DNA from 2 places in the Bacillus sp. P4_E1 genome. Region 2 is predicted to be linked to the other one. Evidence: a T-box and tRNA genes for the amino acid it is inferred to sense, from the RefSeq annotation. Region 2 holds a T-box; the other holds one or more tRNA genes.
The links. A T-box is a leader RNA that pairs with one kind of tRNA and senses whether it is charged. The one in region 2 lies ahead of ileS (isoleucine--tRNA ligase), so its partner is inferred to be a tRNA-Ile.
Positions count from the first base shown of each region.

Region 1: it encodes a tRNA-Ile, which carries the amino acid that the T-box ahead of ileS (isoleucine--tRNA ligase) is inferred to sense. The anticodon was not compared.

Region 1 covers NZ_JBFUIV010000006.1:219,293-228,372, reverse strand. Annotated here, with positions in the region: gene AC1DS7_RS11235 (peptidoglycan D,D-transpeptidase FtsI family protein) at 1-1,783, opposite strand, end outside; gene AC1DS7_RS11230 (MFS transporter) at 1,893-3,170, opposite strand; gene sodA (superoxide dismutase [Mn]) at 3,293-3,904, opposite strand; tRNA gene AC1DS7_RS11220 (tRNA-Ile) at 4,125-4,198, opposite strand; gene yqgB (protein YqgB) at 4,438-5,205, shown strand; gene AC1DS7_RS11210 (hypothetical protein) at 5,270-5,641, shown strand; gene ispG (flavodoxin-dependent (E)-4-hydroxy-3-methylbut-2-enyl-diphosphate synthase) at 5,807-6,916, shown strand; gene AC1DS7_RS11200 (Fur family transcriptional regulator) at 7,001-7,414, opposite strand; gene AC1DS7_RS11195 (metal ABC transporter permease) at 7,428-8,261, opposite strand; gene AC1DS7_RS11190 (metal ABC transporter ATP-binding protein) at 8,261-9,031, opposite strand.
Region 2 covers NZ_JBFUIV010000016.1:51,652-60,731, forward strand. Annotated here, with positions in the region: gene argS (arginine--tRNA ligase) at 1-1,541, shown strand, start outside; gene AC1DS7_RS20775 (DUF2085 domain-containing protein) at 1,713-2,042, shown strand; gene AC1DS7_RS20780 (hypothetical protein) at 2,072-2,290, shown strand; partial or broken gene AC1DS7_RS20785 (class I SAM-dependent methyltransferase) at 2,513-3,390, shown strand; gene AC1DS7_RS20790 (tetratricopeptide repeat protein) at 3,765-7,967, shown strand; T-box leader at 8,066-8,304, shown strand; gene ileS (isoleucine--tRNA ligase) at 8,359-9,080, shown strand, end outside.

The DNA.
Region 1 (9,080 bases), on a different contig from region 2:
CTGTATCGTTAAACACTTGTCTAAATCCTTCTTGAACACGTTTAATTTGTGATTCAGGCATATCAACACGATTTAATACTTTCGGTTCCATGGATTGAACAACTTTTCCAACTTCCTCTGGCTTCGCCGATGGCTGACGAATTTCCTTTACAACTTGGGGTTGCATACGATATCCACCATTTGCAATCGTCGAAATATATTGCGCTAATTGAAGCGGTGTATACGTATCATACTGCCCGATTGATAAATCTAATAAGAAACCTGGTTGATTCCCTTTACCTATTTGACCAGCAGTTTCATTTGGCAAATCAATTCCTGTTTTCACACCAAGCCCAAACTGCCCAAAATAGTAACGCATAGTATCAAATGCTTTTTGCTGGATATCTAACGTACCGCCTCGTACGTATGGAACCTCTGCAATATTCATCGCTGTTCTAAACATATAAACGTTAGAAGACTGTTTTAACGCTGTAAGGTCATTAATATACCCCATCGTTTTCCAAGATGACTTCGTAGGTGTCCCTTTTAATTTAATTGGTTCATCTAACTGTACAGATCCAGGTTGAATTGCACCAGTTTGATATCCCGTAAGTACTGTCGCGCCTTTTACAGTTGAACCCATCGGATAAGAACTTGTCATCGTTCCTAATGCAAAATCCTCTACTTTCGTTTCACCGTCTTTATTTACTAATTGTTTCCCCGCCATAGATAAAACTTCACCATTTTTCGGGTTCATCATTACAACGAATGCACGGTCTAAAAGAGGCTCGCTCCCTTTAAATCTCATTAAGTTTTTTGTAAGAATTTCTTCTACGCGCTTTTGTAATTTCATATCAATCGTTAAATTCAGATCGTTACCTCGTTGTCCTTGTGACACATTAATAGTTTCTAAAATATTACCGTCTTTATCTGTAACATTTCTAACTTCAGCTTTTGTGCCGTGTAAACTATCTTCGTACTGTTGCTCAAGGTAACTTTTTCCTACGCGATCGTTACGATTATAATCACGAACAAGATAGTGATCTAATCTTTCTCTCGGTAACCCTTCATCAGAAGAAGTTACACCACCAAGTACACTTCGGAACATATCGTCATACTTATATTTTCGCTCCCAGTCAACATTTGTATCTACACCTGGTAATTTCGCTAAATTTTCACTAATAATCGCGTATTCTTCCGGTGTTGCATTTTTTTTAACGATTTGCGGCGTCATTGCATATCCGCTTTCCATCTTACTTTTGATCGCCAATATTTCTAAATCTTTTGCTGACAGTTGATTAATCTCTTCTTCTGTTACACGATTTCGTTGACGTTCATCTAGTTCTTTATCGTCAATTTTATTCGCTTTAAACTCTTCACGATCTTTTTTTGTGATTTTTGCTTCTGCTTCTTCTTTATGTAAAGCAAGCCAATAATCTTTCTTATCGCGATCTGTTAACTTATCTGTTGGGACTTCAATTAAATCTGCTAACTTTTTCGCCGTCTCTAAGCGATCTGCTGCAGTTGACCCCTTCATTTTTGTAAATGTAATTGTACGAATAGGCTCATTATCTACGACCGCTTCTCCATTACGATCAAATATTTTCCCGCGTGGTACAGGATTACTTATCGTTGAGTTTTCTTTTTTCTCAACTTCATTTTTATATTCCTCACCACGAACAATTTGTACGTATCCAAGCCTTACAATAACCGCGGAGAACATTAAAAACACGCAAAAAAACAACACGTTTAACCGAAAAGGAACGTGGGTCTTTTTCTTTTGTTGTTTCTGCTTCTTGCTCATACAAACCCCCTCTACCAACAGCTATGTAATGTGAAAGGGACACCTTCATACAGGTGCCCTCACTGCTGTCTTACATCTTTTTCTATTCTAGCATAAAACACGCGATAAGTTAACCTTCTGGTTCAGTTTGATTCTGCGTGCTTCCTTGCGCTACAACACTGGTTTTGTTCACATTCCCCTCATCATATTTGACATTTTTAACTGCAAAATAAATAAGAAAATGTCCAGCTCCTAAAATACATAGTAAGAAAGGTAAACTTTTTTCAGGCGGAAAAAATATGACAGCACATAAAAAACTTAAAATGGAACAAATTCTTCCGGCATTTAACCATAATTCCCTGACCACTATATATTCTACACGCCATTCTCTCGCCTGTTTTGCTCTACCAATTACATCGTATGTCATTGAGCCGTACGGAACGAGTAAAATCGGATATGCAACCGCAATACATGCTGCATAAATAAGTAATTTCGTATATGTAACATTAAAAATAACTAAAAATACGACCGCATATAAAATAATGCCACCAAGTAAAATTGCTTTTTTTCGCCATTCTTTCTTTAACATACGAGCAACTAAATAATAGCATACAAATGATACTGCAGAATTCACTAAACTATATTTCCCTAGTGCTAACTCGCTACCAGATGCTAAATAGACATATACCGAAATGACGAAAATAAACGTTCCCTCTCTCAAACCTTGGAAGAAATGAGCGCGCGTAATTCTTCCCCAGTTTTCATCAACTTGCCGCTCTTTCAATACTTGCACAATTTCATAGCGTCCTTCACATTCCCTCTTCGATAAAAAAAAGCTTAGAACGACTGCAACCGCAAATAGCATTAACGAGAGGAAGAAAACGACAGTATAACCACTCCATTTTTCCATACGTGAAATTGTATATCCTGCTGCTATCGGTCCAATCATTCCAGAGAACGATGTAAGAAGTCCTAGAAAACCGTTAAAAAAATCTCTTGTTTCTGGTTCTGTAATCTCAAATGTCAACAAGTTAAAAGCGAGCCAATAAAAACCATAACCAACTCCTAAAAGGGCTCCCATTAATAAAATATAGTGAGATGCACTTTTTCCCGCTACTAAAACGACGATAAAAAAAACAGCTAACGTGCCTACACCGATTCTCAATAAAATCGAGCGATCAATATGTTTCGCTAATTTCCCGCCCACAAGAAATGTTAGAGGCTGCAATACAACGCTGGCCAAATTATACAAGCCCAGATTCACATAATTTTGTGTTTGCTTCCATAAATAAATGTTTACAAACGTATTCGATAAAGAAATTGCGAGCGTGTATAAACCTCCTATAACGAGCAATAATACTAAATCCCGATTCACTTCAACATCACCGATTACATGTTTCCACTTCATACACAACTCTCCTTTACTTCATGTTCTAGTCTTCCAAAGACAAGCTCAATTATGTAAAAGGAGAACATAGAAAAAAGCTAGGAGAAAACCCCCTAGCTTTTTTCTAGCTATATTAACTTTAATTATTTTGCTTCTTGGTAAAGTTTTTCAGCAACGTTCCAATCTACAACGTTCCAGAATGCACCGATGTAGTCAGGACGACGGTTTTGGTAATTTAAGTAGTAAGCATGCTCCCAAACATCTAAACCGATAACTGGAGTTTTACCTTCAGTTAGAGGAGAATCTTGGTTTGGAGTGCTTGTTACTTCTAACTCACCATTATTTACTACTAACCAAGCCCAACCAGAACCGAAGCGAGTTGCGCCAGCTTTTGCGAATTCTGCTTTGAATGCATCGAAGCTACCGAATTTCGCTTCAATCGCAGTTGCAAGTTCGCCTACTGGTTGTCCCCCGCCGTTTGGAGATAGGATTGTCCAGAAGAATGTATGGTTAGCATGTCCGCCACCATTGTTACGTACTGCTGTACGGATTGCTTCAGGTACTTCGTTTAAGTTTGCAACTAATTCTTCAACGCTTTTGTCAGCTAATTCTGCATGACCTTCTAAAGCAGCGTTTAAGTTTGTAATATACGTGTTGTGATGTTTTGTATGATGGATGTTCATTGTTTCTTTATCAAAGTGAGGTTCTAAAGCATCATACGCATAAGGTAAATTTGGTAATTCGTGTTTTGCCATTGTTATATTCCTCCCGGTTTATGTATTGCCACTTAAGTGACATACAACTTCATTCTACCCTAATTGCCATAGGGTGCAAACAAATAAATCGCTTTGTCTTGCTATCATTAAAGTAGCAAAATTCCCACTTCTTTTCAATTAAAATGCTCATATATTCCGAAAAAAAGCTTCCTTCTACAAGGAAGCTTCCTGCTGACATAATAAACATATGAAATGGATATGGACCCTGTAGGACTCGAACCTACGACCGGACGGTTATGAGCCGTCTGCTCTAACCAACTGAGCTAAGGGTCCACGATTATGTATGTACCATTAAAAACAACTAAATTCCAATCAGGTATATCGTTTGAAAAATGTAAGATAAATTTACCATATACGAAAGAAAAGTGTCAATTGTATTTTTCTCTACTAAAAGAAGTAAATTAATAAGAAGGAATTTAGTCCTCTCTACTATATGTAAATATAATATATCTTGAGCTTCTCTAGATTCGTACGTTACAATGATTTTATACATACATAAAGGAAGTGAATCTATGTCCATTTTTACACAGCTAGCAAAAAGCGTATATTCGCCTAAAGATATGGCGCTTTTCCGTTTTCAAAAAATCGGTAAAACCATTTTGTATATTATGCTTCTTTGCCTAATCACTACTATTCCAAGAACTTTCTTGTACGGTAGCGTTATTCAAGATGGTGTTAACATGGTAAATAAAGTAATCGAAAAAGATTTACCTGATTTTAAAATTGAAAATGGCGAGCTAACAGCTGATATTGATCAACCTATCGAAAAAGAAGATGGAAATGCCCTTTTCGTATTTGATCCAAATTCAACAGACTTAGAAAAATATCAAAATAAAACAGGTTTATTTGTTTTAAAAGATAAAGTAGTCTCCATGGGGAATGGTCAAACACAAACATACTCCTATAATGACTTATTAGGCGCATCTCTTGAGAAAAAAGATTTACAAGATTTCATTTCGTTATTTGACAGTATTTATCCAATCTTATTATTCGTTATTGGGTTCTTACTGTACTTGTTCCAATTATTTATTACCTTTGTAGGAGTTACATTGCTTGCCTTCATCGGTTCTGCGATGAGCGGTCAACGCAAATTATCTTATAAACAAGTTTGGACATTAACTGCTTACAGCTACACAATTCCAACAATCTTCTTTATGATTATGGATTTATTCAAAATAAACGTACCTGGCGCAACATTCATTTACATTGCAGTTGTTTTAATCGTTCTATACTTAACAATTAAAGAAGTTCCAAAGCCGAAAGAAAAACAAGAACTATAAAAAATGCCTAAATAGGCATTTTTTTTTTGGACAAGCATATATTCCTAGCAAAGGAGTGAAGGATATGAAGAGATTAGGTGTACTCTTATTCGTGCTTGTCCTCGGTTATATATTTTATTACGACATAAAAATCGGTACTTTACCGATGTTAAGTTCATACAAAAAAACATCTGCTGCCCAAACGATAAAAAAAGAAAATACAGATACAAAACAAAATAAAGAGAAAGAAACAGAAAAAGAAAAAGAAACGGATACAGCTTATAAAGCAATCGAAGTAAAAACTGGCGATACCGTTCTTTCTATTACAGAAGCGATTAATAAGAAAAAAATTCCTTCTATTGAAAAAGTAATTGATGATTTTAAGCAATTAAATAAAAATACATCTGCTACAAAAATCCAAGTTGGAAAGTCTTATAAATTCCCCTTATATCAATAAGCAATCACTTAATCCTTGTCAATTACATAAAGGCGCTGATACAATAGTAAAAGTGAAACCGAGTACTTTGGTTTCTATAGCCCTTTCTCACACATACTATCATTGATGTAAGGGACTAAAATAAGAAACTTCTTTTATAAGGAGAGCGATCAATTCGTGAATGAAATGACTCAACGCACAAAAACACGTCCAGTTAAAGTCGGTAATTTAACAATTGGCGGTAACAATGAATTAATTATACAAAGTATGACGACAACAAAAACGCATGATGTTGAGGCTACAGTTGCTGAAATTAAACGTTTAGAAGAAGCTGGCTGTCAAGTTGTTCGTGTTGCTGTTCCAGACGAACGCGCAGCAAATGCTATTGCTGATATTAAAAAACAAATCAACATTCCACTTGTTGCTGATATTCATTTTGATTACCGCCTTGCTTTAAAAGCAATCGAAGGCGGCATTGATAAAGTACGTATCAATCCAGGTAACATTGGACGTCGCCATAAAGTAGAAGCTGTTGTAAATGCAGCGAAAGAGCGTGGCATTCCAATCCGTATCGGTGTAAATGCCGGCTCATTAGAACGTCATATTTTAGAAAAGTATGGATATCCAACTGCTGATGGTATGGTCGAGAGCGCACTGCACCATATTAAAATTTTAGAGGACTTAGATTTCCACGATATTATCGTATCAATGAAAGCCTCTGATGTTAACTTAGCAATTGAAGCATACGAAAAAGCTGCTCGCGCCTTTGATTATCCATTACATTTAGGTATTACAGAATCAGGAACATTGTTTGCTGGGACTGTAAAAAGCGCCGCCGGTCTTGGAGCAATTTTAAGTAAAGGCATCGGAAATACACTTCGTATCTCTTTAAGCGCTGATCCAGTTGAAGAAGTAAAAGTTGCACGCGAACTATTAAAATCATTCGGTCTTGCATCTAATGCCGCAACACTTATTTCTTGTCCAACTTGTGGTCGTATTGAGATCGACCTAATTAGCATTGCTAATGAAGTCGAAGAATACATCTCCACACTTAAAGTTCCAATTAAGGTTGCAGTACTCGGCTGTGCCGTAAACGGTCCTGGTGAAGCTCGTGAAGCTGACATCGGTATTGCCGGTGCACGCGGAGAAGGTTTATTATTCCGTAAAGGGCAAGTCGTTCGTAAAGTACCAGAAGAAACAATGGTAGAAGAACTGAAAAAAGAAATTGATGTAATCGCTGCTGAAATGGCTGCCGAACGAGAAAAAGAAAAAGAAAAACAAGAACAAGAACAATAAAAAGAAGGTTGCCACAATTTTTGTGAGCAACCTTTTTTTACATTCAAATTAAAAACTCGTCAGTTATATAACTGACGAGCCCTCTCATTTTGCACATTTTGGGCAACGACCATATATTTCAAACTTATGCCCCGTTACCTCATAACCTTTAAAATCTTTATTCATAAAATCCATCGGGCAGGAATTAATCTCTTTCGTACCACCACAATCTAAACAAATGAAATGATGATGATGTTCCATAATGGAGCATGTAAAACGGAAATGCTTTTCACCATTTAATTCCGTTTGCTCTAAAACACCGACTTCAGCAAAAACCGTTAAGTTACGATAAATCGTATCAAAACTAAGTCCTGGATAATCACCCTTCATATGCTCTAAAACATCTTTCGCAGTTAAATAACGATTATGAGCTGCGAATAATCTCAGCATCTCTTCCCTTTTCCCTGTATGTTTGTATCCCTTTTCCTTCATTAGGCGTAAAGCTTCTGTTAGATTCATACCTATCCCTACTTTATGCAGTTTTTTTCTTTTTCCATAAAATTGCACCAATTAAAATAAGAACCGCTATCATAACAATTGTACCACCTGGAGCTAAATCAAGTTGATACGAAGCAAACATTCCACCAATTACTGCAATTTCACCAAATAAAATGGAAAAGAAAATTGTTTGTTTAAATCCTTTTGCAATACGAATACTTGCTGCAACTGGTAACGTCATTAAAGATGATACGAGAAGAACACCTACAACACGCATTGATACCGCAATTACAAGAGCAACTAATATAATGAAGATAAAGTGAATCCACTTTGCACTTAAACCGGTTGATACAGCGTATTCCTCATCAAATGATAGTAAAAACAACTCTTTGTATAATAAAACAATCGTCGCAATAACAACAATTGCTACTATACCAATAATAATTAAATCCGCACTTGTTACAGCACTTACACTACCAAATAAATAACTAAATAAATCCGTATTGAATCCATTAGCAAGTGAGATGAAGATAACTCCAATCCCCATCCCTGCTGAAAGTATAATCGGGATTGCTAACTCTTGATAATGTTTATATACAGTACGTAATTTTTCAATTAGCAATGCTCCACCGATTGAAAAAAACATCCCCATATATAAAGGGTTTAAAAACCCACCGGTAAAGATTGTCTTTTCAAGTAATAAACTTGCTGCAATTCCTGATAACGTCACATGACTTAATGCATCCGCAATAAGCGACATGCGGCGAATTACAACGAACACGCCGATAAGTGGTGCGACAAGCCCTATTAAAATACCAGCGTATAAGGAATTACGTAAAAAATCATATTGTAAAAAATCCTGTATCATTATATCCTCCCGTGATGCCCATGTTCATGTTCTAAGCGATGAACATGATGTCCATATAAAATCGACATTTCTGCATCTTCTAACTCTCGGAATTTCTCTACATTCCCATGGAAATGTAAATGCTGATTCAAACATGCAACATGCGTCACCTTCTCTGTTACAGCACCCATATCGTGCGTAACAAGAATTAACGTAATTCCCAATCTTTTGTTTAAATCCTCTAGTATCTCATAAAAACTTGCCACATTTTTCACATCAATCCCAACAGTAGGCTCGTCCAAAATAAGCAATTCCGGATCACTTACAAGTGCACGAGCAATAAATACACGCTGTTGTTGTCCACCAGAAAGTTCTCCAATGTTGCGACCTCGAAACTCGCTCATACCTACATCAGCAATCGCTTTTTCTACTTTCGCATTATCGTCTTTCGTAAAAAAGCGAAAAAGCCCTTTTTTCGAAACGAGCCCCATTGAAACAACCTCGAAAACAGTTGCCGGGAAACCTGAGTTAAAGCTACTTGCCTTTTGGGATACATAACCAACTTTATTCCACTCTTTAAATTTCTTACTATCAATGCCAAACAATCTAATACTTCCTTGCTTTGGTTTTAAAACACCCAATAAGCATTTAAGTAAAGTCGATTTCCCTGAACCATTCGGTCCAACTAAACCTAAAAAAGCTCCCTTCGGAACTTGCAAATTAATATCTTCTAACACGTTGCGATCTTCATACCGAAACGTTAATCCTTCTATTTCCAATATATTATTCATAGCATCTCACCTATTTTAATTCAGAATGATTCCGATTTATCTCTATTTG
Region 2 (9,080 bases):
ATAAAAAATCACCAGCTATTATAGCGAAGGAATTGGCGGAGAAATTAAATGATCCGTTCTTTACGAAAGTAGAGGCTGTGGGTCCTTATGTAAATGTATTTTTTAATCGTGAAACAGTAAGTGATAAAGTATTAAAAACGATTTTAGCGGAGAAAGAAGAGTACGGTCAAAATCACTTTGGATGTGAAAAAACGGTAGTTATCGATTATTCCTCTCCTAATATCGCGAAACCTTTTTCAATGGGGCATTTACGTTCTACAATGATTGGTAATTCGCTGAAACATATCGCCGAAAAATGTGGGTATGAAGTTGTCGGAATCAATTATATTGGCGATTGGGGCACGCAGTTTGGAAAGTTAATTACTGCATATAGAAAATGGGGAAATGAAGAAGTTGTTAAAGAGGATCCAATTCGTGAGTTATTTAAGTTATATGTTCAGTTTCATGAAGAAGCAAAAGAGAACAAAGAACTAGAAGAAGAAGGACGCTCATGGTTTAAAAAACTAGAAGAAGGAAATGAAGAAGCAGTCGAACTTTGGAATTGGTTCCGTCATGAGTCTTTAAAAGAATTTTCTCGTATTTATGAACTTCTCGGTGTGGAATTTACAAACTTTCAAGGAGAAGCTTTCTATAACGATAAAATGGAAGACTTTATTGGGATGTTAGAAGAGTACGACTTACTGGAAGAATCAGAAGGGGCATTAGTCGTTAATTTAGAAGAAGAAGGTATGCCGCCATGTTTAATTAGAAAATCAGATGGTGCTACCATTTACGCAACACGTGATTTAACAGCGGCATTGTATCGTCAAAACACATACGAATTTGATAAAGCGTTATATGTTGTAGGCCCAGAACAAAGCTTACATTTCAATCAATTTTTCACTGTATTAAAAAAGCTTGGTTATGACTGGGTCGATGGTATGGAACATGTACCGTTCGGGTTCATATTAAAAGATGGTAAGAAAATGTCGACACGTAAGGGCAGAATTATTTTATTGGAAGAAGTGTTAGAAGAAGCTGTTGCGCTTGCGGAACAAAATATTGAAGAGAAAAATCCTAATTTAAAACAAAAAGAAGACGTGGCAAAACAAGTCGGTGTTGGAGCAGTTATCTTCCACGATTTAAAAAATGAGCGTATGCATAATATCGAATTCTCATTAGAAAATATGTTGAAATTTGAAGGAGAAACAGGACCATATGTGCAGTACACACATGCGCGTGCTTGTTCAATTTTAAGAAAAGAAAGTGTAGAATTTGAAACTTGTACGTTTGCATTAAAAGACGATTATAGCTGGAGTGTCGTAAAATTACTTAATAAATTCCCGCAAGTAATTGAAGCGGCCTTCAACAAAAATGAGCCATCTACTATTTCAAAATACGTATTAGATGTAGCACAAGCGTTCAATAAATATTATGGAAATGTTCGTATATTAGAAGAGAACGAAGAGAAAGAGAGTAGACTCGCATTAGCTTATGCTGTGACGGTTGTATTAAAAGAGGGATTACGTTTACTTGGGGTAGGGGCACCTGAGGAGATGTAAAATAAAAATTTTGTAACAAAAAGGCAAATCAGACGGTCATTAACCTGATTTGTCTTTTTGTATTTTCTTAAATAAATTCTTATTTATAAAGTGTTATACGCTACGAAGTGTAAGAATTCTATAATTTTGTTACGAAATCAATTAAAATATTTGTAGAGAGGATGGTTCGTATTGATTCGAAGTTTTATTTTAAATATTCCTTGTCATAGACTACCGGAAAGGAGTTTTCTTAAACTACAAAAATACATGCCTTTATGTGCGCGATGCACAGGTATGTTTATTGGTTTATGTATGTTTCCAATTTACTTTTTAATAACACCTTCGTTTAGTCTCTCATTAATGCTATCCTTTTTTGCTCAAATTCCATTATTAATTGATGGATTCACCCAAAAGTGGAAATGGCGAAGCAGCACAAATTTGCTAAGAGTAACTACTGGCTTATTAAGCGGTAATGGTATGGGATTATTTATTGCAGCTAGTATTATATGGATTACATCTTAAACCACATATCAACGGAGGTAGCTACTTACATGTTTTGGATTTACATAATTCTAATTTTTATATCAGGTGGAAGTGGAATTGGTTTTATCATTCATGAAAAATATATAGAAGCAACAATAGCTTTTGTTATTTGCCTATTATTTATGGTGCTACTATATTTTTATTTAAAAAGAAGCAAAAAAAAGAGAAATTTAGATTGTGACGTAATAGATTGTACCGATTGCTCAGATTGTGATTGTACTATCTAAACTTCTATGTATTTCTTTTTTATGAAAAGGATTATATATCGTTTCAGGTATGTAATCCTTTTTATTTTTTTAAAAATTAGTTTGTCAAATAGGTGGAGAGTAAAGAACATGTACGATTTAACGCAATAATTAGAACTAAAAATCTCTAAAAATATTAGAAACATAGGAATACGTTTATTGAATGGAGAACTTTAGTTTTGTATATAAAAGGAGGTGTTGTACTTGGAAGAGTATGATTGGAATAGTAAGCTAGAGTATTTAAGAAATACGAGAGATTTATATTATAACGATGATTATTTAAGTTTTTTAGTAAATACAGTTTGGAAGATTTCTGAGCCAGTACATATTGTTGATTACGGTTGTGGGTATGGCTACTTAGGATTAATTTTGTTGCCGTTACTTCCAAATGGATCAAAGTATACAGGTATTGATAGCGGGGAAGCATTAATAGCTGAAGCGAGAGAGTTGTTTCGTTCGCTTCCATATGAATCAGAATTTATTGAAGGAGATGCTACAGAAATTGAATTGGAAAATAAATATGATATAGCTGTCAGTCATGCTTTCTTATTACATATGAATTCGCCCAAAACGATGTTGCAAAAAATGATAAATTCAATTAAGGAGGGCGGACATGTTATTTGTTTTGAACCACATTGGATTTCTAATATGTCCTCATACACGCTAGACGGATTAATTCAATCGGAAATTATCCAGCTTGGTGTTTTGCAGAAGTTATTTGAAGAAGATGTACACAGAAGTGGTAGAGATGGCAATATTGGCATGAAAATACCAATGTATTTAAGTGAATTAGGTGTTAAAAATATTGAATGTAGAGTAAGTGATAAAGTGAATTATTTAGATTCTAATTTAAATCAAAATGATAAGCAAGGATTATATAATTCTCTAAAAGAAGAGGGGATTGCTAGTAATCCAGGTGAAAAACAACAATTTATAGACCGTTTAATGAGTCGGGGCTTAACATTTGCTGATGCACTCGCTCAATATGAAGCAGAACTACGATTTTTTGAATGTTTCATATACATGCATCTTTAGTATATGCTCCGAATATGAAAATTACATTTGGTGAAATAAAGAAGTAAATATCATATTAGAAAAGTAAGAGAGAAGGAGAATTGCTATATTTCTAATAAGGTTATCATTATTATCAAGATTTTTCGGTAAATCGATATATCTTATCAAATCGTTAATATAATTTCATCCACTGAATGAAGCCTCAAAAAAGAAGATAAAACCCATCTTCGAATAATATATGTTATTTCATCAAATTAAACAAAATAACGAGAAAAAGTATCGTTTTTAAGATATTTAGTTATAAACTTGAATAATATTAAATAATATCGTTCATTATATGAGGTTTTAGTTGAATGCATACTATATGATGTGTAAAATCTAAGCAAGTAGGTTAGAATACTGCTTGCAAATGGCAGTATAAATAATAATTTGAGGTGAATGCATGCTAGATTTTAAGCAATTAGAGATTTGTTTGAAAGAAAAGAGATTCGTAGATGGATTACATGAGATAAATAATGAAATTGCGCATATAAAAGAAACGAATAAGTTATCATACGTGAAGAAATGGCTTTCTAACGTCTCGTCAGCTAAGGAGTTTGATACATTAATTCGTCTTGCTGATGAAGGTTTGATGCATCAATATAGCTCCTTTTTAATTCGTTATACTTATAAAAAATTCCCAAATATGAGAACGCTCTCTTTATATTGTGATGAATTAATTGATGAACGTAAAATTCTTGATGCTGAACAATTATTAAAAGATTCTTTGGAAAAGGTAAATGAAGAAGAAACTGATGCGGAGGTTTTAACGAAAGCATACTTTACGTTAGTTAGATGTTTGTTAGATATGAAGCGAAATGAAGAAGCCTATGCCTATATGCAAAAGGCGGAAAAGTATAGTACACGTGCAGTTTTTGATAAATGGGGTTACTTATTTATACAGACTGGTGAGTGGGAGAAGGCAGAGGAACAACTTTTATCCGGTCAGCAGCATAAAGATTGTGAAGAGTTAGCTACGTACTTATTGGCGCAATTATATGCATATAAAGGTGAACAGCAGCGAGCGTTACAACTCATTAATGATGCGATTGCAAAGTTTCCTCAAGTACCATATTTCTATTTTGAAAAAGTAAAATATTTATTAGATTTAGAGCGCTATGAAGAAATGTTAGCGGTAATAGATAAAATTAATCATATGCTTCCGCATCATGCATATACAACTTATTTTATACATTTACGTGCAGAAGCATTTTATAAAATGAATAATATTCACGATTTGCAAGCACTATTGAAAAGTGAAAAGAGTTTGAAAAATTCTCTATATCATCATATAGAAAAAAATCCTGATGGAAAAAAGGTTCGTTTACCGATAGTTCCGGTTGTACAAAAGGATAACTATTGCGTTCCGACAAGTTTGGAAATGATGTTAGGGGTATGGGGAGAAAAACGTACGCAAGATGAAATTGCACAACATATTTTTGATGTAACAGGTTCTAAGTTTTCAGATACAGTTACATATATAGAAGAGCAAGGTTACGAATATCGTTATTTTCAAGGGAATGAGGAAAATTATAAGAGATTACTCAATCAAGGTATTCCCGTTTTATTAAGTATAGATATTGAGCACGCTTCCCATGTACAAGTGCTTTCTGGTTATGACGATGTACTGCAAGCTTTTTATATTCAAGATCCGAATTTCTTGGAACCGATTCTTGTGGAATATGATAAGTTGCAAGAAAAATATCGTTATACAGATTGTTTAGCTATTACGTTTATACCGAAAGATAGAATAGAACAACTTTCATTTTTAAATGTGGAAGAACACACTTATTATAAAACAATCTTTTCTCTTACAGATCATTTAGGTGAGCAAGATAAAGAGGGGATTGAAAAGTTAGTACTATTTTTAAAAGAAACAAGTGAAAATCCAAACACTTGGTTATATACGATTAAACATTTAGATGCTGAAGTAGATAAAGATTTTATTCAGTTTTGTATAGAAAAATTAATGAAAAAGTTTCCGAGCTCTGACTTTGTGAAATTGCATAGTGCACAGTGTTTTATTCGTCTGCAGGATATGGAAAAAGCAGGACAGATGCTTCAAAGTGTGGAGAAGAAAAGCAATCAAGCGTTGTATCATTTTATAAATGGACGTTTCTCTTTTGAGCAAGATAATTATGCAGAATCGATTGCTAGTTTTCGTTCATCATTACAATTGGATGCAGATCAACCAGTTGCGTGGAGTTTCTTAGCATTATCATACATGTATATGGATCAATCCGAAAAGGGGCTAGAATATTCTCTAACAGCTATAGAACGTAGCCCGGAAAGGTTTACACTTGTAAATCACGGTTTAATTTTAATAGATTTAGAACGATATGAAGAAGCATATGGATTCTTTAATGATTTATTAAAAGAATATAAATATGAAGCGCACATATGGTATGAACGTGCAAGATGTGCTCAGTATTTAGGGAAAGTGTATTTGGCGGTAAAAGGACTTAAAGTGGCGATTCAATTAGATAAAACAGCAGCCTATTTATATACGAAGCTTTCGGAAATCTATGAATCGGATTTGGATGATGAGAAAAATACGAAGGAAATTCTATTACAAGGAATTCAAAATTGTGAAGATCAGGCGTCTTTATATGTTCGTTTAGGAGATTTTTATTTTCAAAATGATGAACTTGAAGAAGCGGAAACTATATATAAGCGTTCTTTAGAAGAAAATAATGAAGATGTATATTCTCATTTCGGTTTAATTCAAGTTTATATGGCAAAGGAACAATATAAGGATGCAAAAAACTATATTGTCAGTATTAATAAGCAATTTGAAGACAATCAAGATTTCCTTATGAATGCTGGTATGGTGCTATGGGATGCTGAAATGGCATTAGGTGAGGATGAAAAAGAGTTAAAACTTGCACTTTCTAAATTAGAGAACGGTATACGAAGCGTATACGCTAATATAGCGAGCGTGTTGGATGAGTATGTAAATCGAATAAAAGACACAGCTTTTGTGCAACGAGGTATAGCGTTTTTAAGAACGTTAGAAAAAGAGAAAACGGAAGTAATTGAATACGGTTGTTACGCTGGTGTTTTATATGAATCTATTGGACAGTATGATCAGGCGATAAAACGGTATAATGATGCACTTAAGAAAAAACAAGATTCATTGCCGTATTTTCGAATCGGTGAAACATTCATGGCGTTAGGGCAATTTCAAGAAGCAAAGCATGCGTATGAAACATGTTTAGAAATGGATAAGAATTTCACAGGTGTACATGTGCAACTAGCAGAAATATATGAAAAAGAAGAAAATAGTTCTAAAGAACAAAGTCATATGGTCCAGGCAATGAAAGAAGAGCCTTTGCAAATTAATATGGAATATTTGGCACAGCTTTCAGTAGATTTGAATCTTCATGAAGAATTGCTAGTTGAACTAGAACAATTAGCAGAAGAGGTACCAGAAATATGGCGTTTAGATGCAATTGCATATGTATATGGTGCGATGAATGAGGTAAATAAAGAAAAAGAATATATCGAATGCGCAATGAAAATAGATGAAGCGCATGTGGAAGTACTATATCATTATGCGAAAATGCTAGTTAAAAAGCAGAGTGCAGAAGCAATCGAAGTTGCGCTGAAAGTAATGCATAAAGATTTGGAAAGTGAACGTATTTTTGGTGTGTACGTAAAAGCAATGGAGCAACATAAAAAATTATCCCAAATACGAGACGTACTTCATACGTTAAAGGTGAAAAAAGCAGAAAGAAGTACAGCGTTTATGTATGCAGCTACTGCGGTTGCCGAAAGATTAGTAGAAAGACAGCAAAATGAGCAACCGAAAAAATCTATATTTACAAGAGCATTTTATCGCATGAAAAATCGTGCGAAGGAAATTTCAATGATTACAGTTGTTATCGATTTATTTGAAATCTCCTTAAAGTTAAATCCGAAAAATAGTATGGCAGCGCAGCGTTTCGCAATATTTTATGAGAATGCGGCGATGAATAAAGAAGCTATAGAGGTTTTACAAACATCGTTAGAAAATAAGTGGGATTATGATGTAGCGAAGCAACTTGTAAATCTTTTCATTGAGTGTGAAGAAGAAGATATGTTACGAGACGCTTTTGAATTAACGAAACAAATGGTTCGCGAGCTACCGGATGATTATGATACTCTTCTTTTACAAGCGAATGTATTATGTAAGCTAGGCGAAGAAAGAAAAGCCGAAAAAATTTACTTGCAATTAATTGAGAAAACACCATTTGTAAGTAGAGGATTCCTTGCTTTAGCAGAAATATATCAAAGTCAAGAGAGAATTGAGGACGCGATTCAGTTATTAGAAGACGCTTCTGTATATCATCCGAATGAAACGGCAATTCTTCTTGCTTTAGCATCTTCGTATCATAGAGCTGGGCAAACGACAAAGGCAGAAAAAATAACAAGTGAAATATTAGTAATTGATGCTACTGACTTGTTAGCAAGATACGATCATGCTTGTTATTTAACATCATTAAACAGAAATGAAGAGGCAAGAGATGAACTTGAAATTGTGCTTCGTGAAGATGAAACAGGATTTTTCGCTGAACTTGCAGAGGAAGATGAAGATTTAGCAGGATTGCGAGAATTTGAAAAGTAATTGTATAAGAATAGAGAAAAAGGTTATAAATAAAAATATATTTCGAATTAGTTGACAATTAATTGTTTAATGGCATAAAATAACTTTTAATAAAGTATACAAATCTGAAGACGAGAAAGAGTAAAATAGTGAGCTGTTCTCCAGAGAGCCGGTGTATTGCTGAAAGCCGGTGTGCAGACGTTATTTGAAAATCATCTCCGAGGAGCCGTGGCTGAATAAAGTAAGCTCGGACGGATGTCTACCGTTACAAAGAACGCGTATATTAGTACGTTGCTAAGTGCTATTAGTGAAAAGCTAATAGAATTAGGGTGGTAACGCGGGTAAACCCGTCCCTACTTCATAGGGGCGGGTTTTTTGTGTGCTTTTAAAACATTCAAAGGAGTGATTGTAGATGAAGAAAGTAGATGTAAAAGAGTCGGCTGTAGGGAGAGAAACACGTATTCGTAAGCAGTGGAACGAACAGGGCATTTTTGAACAATCAATTCAGAATAGAGAAGGCGCACAATCGTTTGTGTTTTATGAAGGACCACCAACGGCGAACGGTTTACCACACGTCGGCCATGCACTTGGTCGGGCAATTAAAGATTTAGTAGCAAGATATAAAACGATGGTTGGATATAAAGTGTTAAGAAAAGCTGGCTGGGATACACATGGATTACCTGTAGAATTAGGCGTCGAAAAACAACTTGGTATTTCAGGTAAGCATGAGATTGAAGAGTACGGCATTGAGCCATTTATTCAAAAGTGTAAAGAGAGTGTATTCACGTATGAGAAGCAGTGGCGTGAATTTACGGAGAGCATTGGATATTGGGTAGATATGGATGATCCATACGTTACTCTAGAGAATCCATATATCGAAAGTGTATGGAATATTTTAGGGACGATTCATGAAAAAGGTTTGTTATATAAAGGACATAGAGTTTCTCCATACTGTCCAAGCTGTCAAACATCGCTTAGTTCACATGAAGTTGCACAAGGATATAAAACAGTGAAAGATTTAAGCGCAACGGTTAAGTTTAAAGTAAAAGATAGTGAAAATGAATATTTCCTTGGATGGACGACAACGCCGTGGACACTTCCAGCGAATGTTGCACTTGCCGTACATCCAAATAT